2 regions of the Paenibacillus sp. FSL W8-0187 genome follow, and region 2 is predicted to be linked to the other one. Evidence: riboswitches for the same ligand, from Rfam matches in the RefSeq annotation. Region 2 holds a riboswitch; the other holds the start of a gene.

Region 1 (3,405 bases), 990 kb from region 2:
GCCCGGCGGATCCGGGCGGTGACGGCTTTCTCCTGCATATTCAGCCGACTTGCAATATCGCGGACTTTCTCTAAATAGAAGTACCTGCGGATAAATATTTCTCGATCCGGTTCGCCCATCCCCTGTACCATGCCGCTTATCGTTTCCTTCTCCTGCCGTAGAATAGCCAGTGCCTCCGCAGAGGGACAAGAAACGGCGTCATCTTCCAATTCGGATTCAATGACCCGCTGCCTCTTTCGCAAGGCATTCAAGGTATGATTACGCGCGGCGATGGCCAGATAAGGCTTGAGACTATCTCCGCGCAGCATGATTTTTGTCCCGTCTGTCCACAGCTTGACCAGCACGTCACCGGTGATTTCCTCCACATCGTAGGAATTAAACCGTCCACCAGCCACCTTAGCGACCACCGCGGCTATGTAGCGTGAATAGCGGTCAACCAAAGTTTCAAAACATAACGGATCTTTCCTCGCAAGCCCATCCAGCAATGTCCGATCCTCCATGGACCCTCCCCCCTTTTATAACCATCTGTTTTGTTGAACCAAGCCATAGATCCGGTGCTACTATATAAGACACCTATAATTCCAAAAACCCTACACATCTTTCGAAAAAATGATCCCTTTGCAAGGGCGACAGGTCCATTGGACAACTTTGTAACGACAAAAAAGCCGATCCATTTCGGACCGGCTTTTTTGAAAAACTTTTATGAAATTATTGTAATTGTGGAGAAGCTTCGGATTGCTGTCTGGATATGATAAACAGCACGAGCCAGATGAGCAGGAATCCCAGAAGCTGAGGACCTGTCACGATCTGCTGGAATACAATCCAGTTGATGAGCACGCCCACCATAGGAAAACTCAATTCCGCAAGTGTTGCCACGGAGGCTTTGGTCGTGGTTAACCCTTTATAATAAACCAGCAAACTCAGGAGACCCGGCAGCAATGCCTGACCGATCAGATTCAGCGATACCAAGGCAAATGCCCCGGTATTCCAGGCCGGCATATTCCATGCTGCCCCCTCACTCCATGTAATGACGGTCAGGAGCGGCAGTGCCAGCACGAAACGCAGCGAGGTTACCGTCTCGTATTTCAGTTTGCCTACCATCAGGCGCCCCATGACCGTTGAACCGCCCCACAGGGCTGCCGCACCTAAGGACAAGAGGCTGCCAACTTGAATAAACTCGTTCCAATGGCCAATCGGAAGGGTTAGGCCAAAGGTCAGTAAATACGTGCCCGCCAAAGCGATAATGAGCAGTATCCCGAAATGGCGCGGAAGCTTCTCTTTCAGAAGTAAGCTGGCCAAAATGATGGCAAACAGCGGCTGAAGCTTCTGAAGCAGCAGGACGGCATTCAGATTGCCGCTCGACAGCCCCATCGTAAACAATACGGTAGCCAATGCCGAGCCGCCCCAGGATATAAACAGCAGCGCGCCGACATGATTCCAGCCAAGGCCTTTTAGTTCCTCGCGGTTCTTCCACAATACAGGGATTGCAATCAAGGATATAATGATGTGTTCAAGCAAAACGATCTGAGCCGAAGTCAGATTCTTGAGCAGAATGACCCGGAATAACGGGTCTACGCCCCACAGAGCGGCTCCCAAAACGACAAGCCAGAACCCTCCCTTAAAACGTCGACTTGCCTGTGCGTCGGAATCATAGGGTTTCATTTTGACCCCGGTATTAATATTACTCATCTTGCCCTCTCCTGTCTTGAATACGGAGGTCTTACTAGCAGAAAGCCCCCGCCATCGACATGTGTCGACGTATACGGGGGCTGATCAAATAAGCCTGCGCCCGAATGGAAAATTTCCCATCTACGGCAAACTCATCTTTGATCTTCTCCCATCCGGACTTTACCGTCGGCCTTGGAATTGCACCAAGTCAGTCGCTGCATTCATGTTCGTGCCAGAACGCAGCGAGTCGCGGGCTAAAGTTTCGTTCACGCGGAACGAACCATCACCGCCGGTTAGGAATTTCACCTTACCCCGAAGATCCATATTCATGTTTTATTTTTATCATACAATCATTCAATTAACCGATAATTCCTATAAGCTTAGTTGACGCATTGAAATTATAACATGAATCCTTTCATGTAAATACATCTATTTTCAAAATAAATGAAATTAGGCTTAAATACAATGAAAAATCTCACATTCAACCAAGACTTACTGAGAATTATACAGCAAGTATCGATTTGTTACCAGTATGATTTTTTGCCATTTTCCTTTTATGTTATATCGAATACCTTGAAGATGGACCGGGTACCGACTGCCCCAGCCTGAAGGCATAACAGATCGAGAGCTTCCTTGGTATTGAGGCTCATTCCGCCTGCTCGAGGCAACGACATCGATAGATCTGTTGAACTGGCGGCGGTTTCACTCTCGAACTGCTTCGTCTCGCTTAATAGCATTTTGCTCCCATCCGGCCGAACCATATACTGACGCAAATAACCGCCTTCTCTAACGGTTACCATCTTTCCCTTGCCCTCTTCTTCCTTCTTGTTCTTCTGGAACAGCTGTTCAAACCCTTCTTGGGCTGGTTCGGCTTTCTTCGATTTCACAGGGCTCCAGTATGTATATGCTGACTCAACGCGCATGAACTCACATCCTTATCCAATTGTTATTTTAACGCTTACTTCAATTATCGGATGCCTGGAGACTTCTCTTTAATCGCTCACAAATGACTTAGATATAAAAAACCGCCCGAAAGGTCTCTGATCAACCTTAAGGACGGTCTTATAATTTCTAATGTATTCCCGCTTCGCTTAGTTCATGAACTTCAATGCTGCCAAAGTCCGCTTCAGAACAAGTGCTGCTTGTGCACGGGTAACCGAATCGAGTGCTCCGAAATTACCCTGATTATCACCCTGCACGATGCCTTGCTCAGTAAGACTGGCTACATGGGCAGCCGCCCAGACTGGGATGGATGCCTGATCTTTGAATTCATTACCAGCATTCGCGCCCTGGTTTGGCAGGCTTGTCGGACTTACCGCTTCCATAGCCCGGGTAATCATCACAGCCATTTCTGCCCGGGTCATGCCGGCATTTGGTGAGAAAACACCATCTGTGCCGCCTTCGATCAAGCCGTAACGCAACGCTGCGCCGATCTCGCCAGCATACGCGGAGGCATCCTGGACATCCTTGAATGCTCCGCTCTCGATAACTGGACTAAGTCCCATCGCACGGACCAGCATAGCCGTAAACTCTGCTCGCGTGATTACCTTGCCCGGTGCGTACGAGTTAGCGTTAACTCCGTTCACGAGAAGCTTGGAAGCCATAGATTCGATTTCCGCTTTCGCCCAGTGTCCGTTTAGATCCGCAAAGGTTTTCTTGTACTGCAGCAGCGCATAAATGCCGTTTCCGGCATGCTTCACTTCGATGGCCGGTTTACCGTTCCATGTCGTCGCTGCA
Region 2 (3,405 bases):
ATGGGTCGAACCAGGCCGGAGTATTGTTGGTGACGCAGGCACCACCCTCTACACAGTGGGCACAAGCAAGGATATTCCCGGGGTCCGTAAATACGTTGCCGTAGACGGCGGAATGACGGACAACCCGCGTCCGGCGCTGTACGAATCGAAATATGAAGCGCTGCTCGCGAACCGGGCGAATGAGAAGCCGGAAGAAACGGTATCCATTGCCGGCAAGTGCTGTGAGAGCGGAGACATGCTCATCTGGGATCTGGAGCTTCCGAAGGTGGCAACAGGCGATTTGCTGGCCGTATCCTGCACAGGCGCATACAACTATTCCATGGCTAGCAACTACAACCGGATCCGTAAACCTGCGGTTGTATTCGTGAAGGACGGACAGAGCAAGCTGGTGGTACGCCGCGAGTCGCTTGCGGACATCATCAGCCACGACGTAGTGCCGGCAAGTGTAACGAAAGAAACCGTAACGAGCTAAACGGATGTTTGTTTTACGGCTCTAATATCCTAGAGGGCCCGCCAATGCCACCGGCTGCGGTCAGGGCTCTTTGGCATGCCTTGGACTTGATATGGAATGTGCAAACGGGGACAAGATCATTTTGCTTCGAGGCTCAATTCATAGTAAACTATAGAATGCATTGTAAAAAAATCGATTGAAGCGTTCTAATAACGGAAGGAGATAACACATATGGCTAAAAAAGCGAAGATCACATTGGAGAACGGCAAAGAGGTAGTGCTGGATCTGTTTGAGAATGATGCACCGAACACGGTAGCTAATTTTGAGAAATTGGCAAACTCCGGGTTTTATAACGGTCTTGTATTCCACCGCGTAATCCCTGGGTTCGTGGCTCAAGGCGGTTGCCCACAGGGAACGGGAACAGGCGGTCCTGGCTATACAATCAACTGCGAGATCAACCCTAACAAGCATGAGCGTGGCAGCTTGGCCATGGCGCATGCTGGCCGCAACACGGGCGGAAGCCAGTTCTATGTATGCTACGAGCCGCAGCCGCATTTGGACGGACAACATACGGTGTTCGGTAAAGTCGTTGAGGGCATGGAGTACGTGGATGCATTCAAAGGCCGTGACAAAATGGAAAAAGTAGAAGTATACGAAGCATAAAAATAGCTTCTGTACAGGACAGGCTCACTCTTAAGGGTGAGCCTGTTTTTATTGTTATTCCGGGGAGGGATTACGCAGGGTCAGGAAATAATTCACGAAGCTCTTCCGGAACAGGCCGACTTTTACGAGTATGCACATCCATCGCCACACTGGTAACGGCGGCATCGGCGCAAAGCTCTTCCTGTTCGTTGTAAATCTTCTGAATCAGCACATAACTTGTACGACCCATAGAATGCGGTTCGGTCACGATGGTCAGCCGTTCGCCTTGGCCGCACTCCTTGCGGTAGTTGATGTTGATATTGACGGTAACGGTCTGGACGCCAAGCCGTTTCAGCATATCATATTGAAGACCTCCTGCTTCATACCATTCCTCACGGCCCCACTCCAGATATTCCAGGTATTTGGCGTTGTTTACATGTCCGTTCACGTCGATTTCCGTTGGACGGACGATAATGTCCAGCGAAGTTTTCATCGCAGCTCGCTCCTTTTTAACTGTATCTAGTTCCCGTGTTTATCCTACTAAACTGTTCTCTCTATGGGAAGTATTCTCCTTCTGCAGTCAATACACATATTGGCAAATAAAGTTATGAACTATAAAATAGTTAGTTGTTTTTTCTTGCAATTATTAAAAGGTGGTGATAAGATTCTTCATAAGATCAAACAATTTCATATGTTTTATCCTTCGGGGCAGGGTGAAATTCCCTACCGGCGGTGATGAACGCAGTGATTGAGCTTTTGAAAGCAGATGGCTGCGTCTTAGTCCGTGACCCGGATATGCGTGTGTTGTTACACACCGTATGCGGTGGACCTGGTGAAAATCCGGGACCGACAGTATAGTCTGGATGGGAGAAGGAGTGAGAGACACATAAGCAACATGTGCTATTTGTGTCTACGCACACAACGTGATATGCGTTATGTGCAGGTTTTCACATGCAATTCAAACCTGTGCTTGCGATGATTGGATGTCGCCGGTTACGGATTTGGGTCGTTTGTTATAGGCAAAACCTGCATTTATGACGGTTATTTAGTGTGTCAATGATTAACTTCCATCAAACCCTGTTAAGGATTCCCCGAATCTTTGGCAGGGCTTTTTTATGTGAACATTGGGAAAGGGGCATGTTTACCATGGATATCGTCAACGATGAATTCTATATGTCACTTGCGCTGGACCTAGCTGAACGTGCTCAGGGTCAAACCGGGATAAATCCGGTTGTCGGCTGTGTCGTTGTTAAGGATGGTGCGCTTGCAGGGGTGGGAACGCATTTGGAGCGCGGAACACCGCACGCTGAGGTTCATGCCCTAAATATGGCTGGCAGCAAAGCTGCGGGCAGTACGGTGTATGTGACACTGGAGCCCTGCAGTCACTATGGTACGACGCCGCCCTGCAGCGAGAGGCTGATTGCCGAGGGTGTTCAGCGAGTGGTTGTTGCTTGCGAGGACCCTAATCCTCTGGTTGCGGGCAAAGGGATTCAAATGCTGCGCGCAGCGGGAATCCGGGTTGAGACCGGTGTCCTTAAGGAACGTGCGCTTCGCTTGAACGAAACCTTCATTAAGTTCATTACGACGGGTCTGCCCTTCGTAACGTTAAAGACGGCCAGCACGCTGGACGGCAAAATCGCTTCGAAAACCGGCGATAGCAAGTGGATATCCAATGAAGAATCAAGAGAGCTTGTGCATACGCTGCGTCATCGCCATCAAGGCATCATGGTTGGCGTGTCAACAGTTATCGCGGATAATCCGAGCCTGACAACGAGACTTGGTGTGAAAGGTTTGCATCCGATTAGGATCATCGTGGATTCCAGCCTGCGAATCCCGCCCGACAGCCATGTCGTGACAGACGGATCGGCGCCAACGTGGATCTTGACGACGGAGAAGGCCGATGAGTCGAAGCGGATCGGGCTGGAAGAGCTGGGCGTTCAGGTCATCCCCTGCGGGCCAGGTCCACGTGTGGATCTGAAGGCTGGGCTGGCGAAGCTGGGACAGAAGGGGATTGCCTCCATTTTGCTGGAAGGTGGCGGTACTCTAAATGGCTCGATGCTGGAACAGAAGCTGGTGGATCGGCTCATCCAGTTTATCGCCCCTAAGATTATCGGAGGGTATGATGCACCTGGAAATTACATGTTCAGCGGGTATGAACAGATGGACCAAGCGATTATGCTGACAGGACTTGAGACGGAAAGACTGGGCGACAATATTTATGTCACCGGGATTCCGGTCTGGAAATAAGGAGAAAGAAAGGAGGGAAGCCTGTGTTTACTGGATTGGTTGAGGAGATCGGCGAAATGAGGCGT

Evidence for each region. A riboswitch is a leader RNA that binds a small molecule or an ion and turns the genes downstream of it on or off. The one in region 2 is predicted to bind FMN.
Region 1: it holds a riboswitch for FMN, as region 2 does, so the genes downstream of both, MKY48_RS07055 (DMT family transporter) here and ribD (bifunctional diaminohydroxyphosphoribosylaminopyrimidine deaminase/5-amino-6-(5-phosphoribosylamino)uracil reductase RibD) in region 2, are expected to answer to the same signal.

What each region holds. Positions count from the first base shown of each region.
Region 1 is NZ_CP150206.1:1,640,499-1,643,903, reverse strand. It holds gene MKY48_RS07060 (sigma-70 family RNA polymerase sigma factor) at 1-500, opposite strand, end outside; gene MKY48_RS07055 (DMT family transporter) at 709-1,689, opposite strand; FMN riboswitch at 1,826-1,992, opposite strand; gene MKY48_RS07050 (hypothetical protein) at 2,223-2,591, opposite strand; gene MKY48_RS07045 (choice-of-anchor I family protein) at 2,760-3,405, opposite strand, start outside.
Region 2 is NZ_CP150206.1:2,626,254-2,629,658, forward strand. It holds gene lysA (diaminopimelate decarboxylase) at 1-472, shown strand, start outside; gene MKY48_RS11685 (peptidylprolyl isomerase) at 683-1,114, shown strand; gene MKY48_RS11690 (acyl-CoA thioesterase) at 1,185-1,586, opposite strand; FMN riboswitch at 1,789-1,972, shown strand; gene ribD (bifunctional diaminohydroxyphosphoribosylaminopyrimidine deaminase/5-amino-6-(5-phosphoribosylamino)uracil reductase RibD) at 2,240-3,340, shown strand; gene ribE (riboflavin synthase) at 3,364-3,405, shown strand, end outside.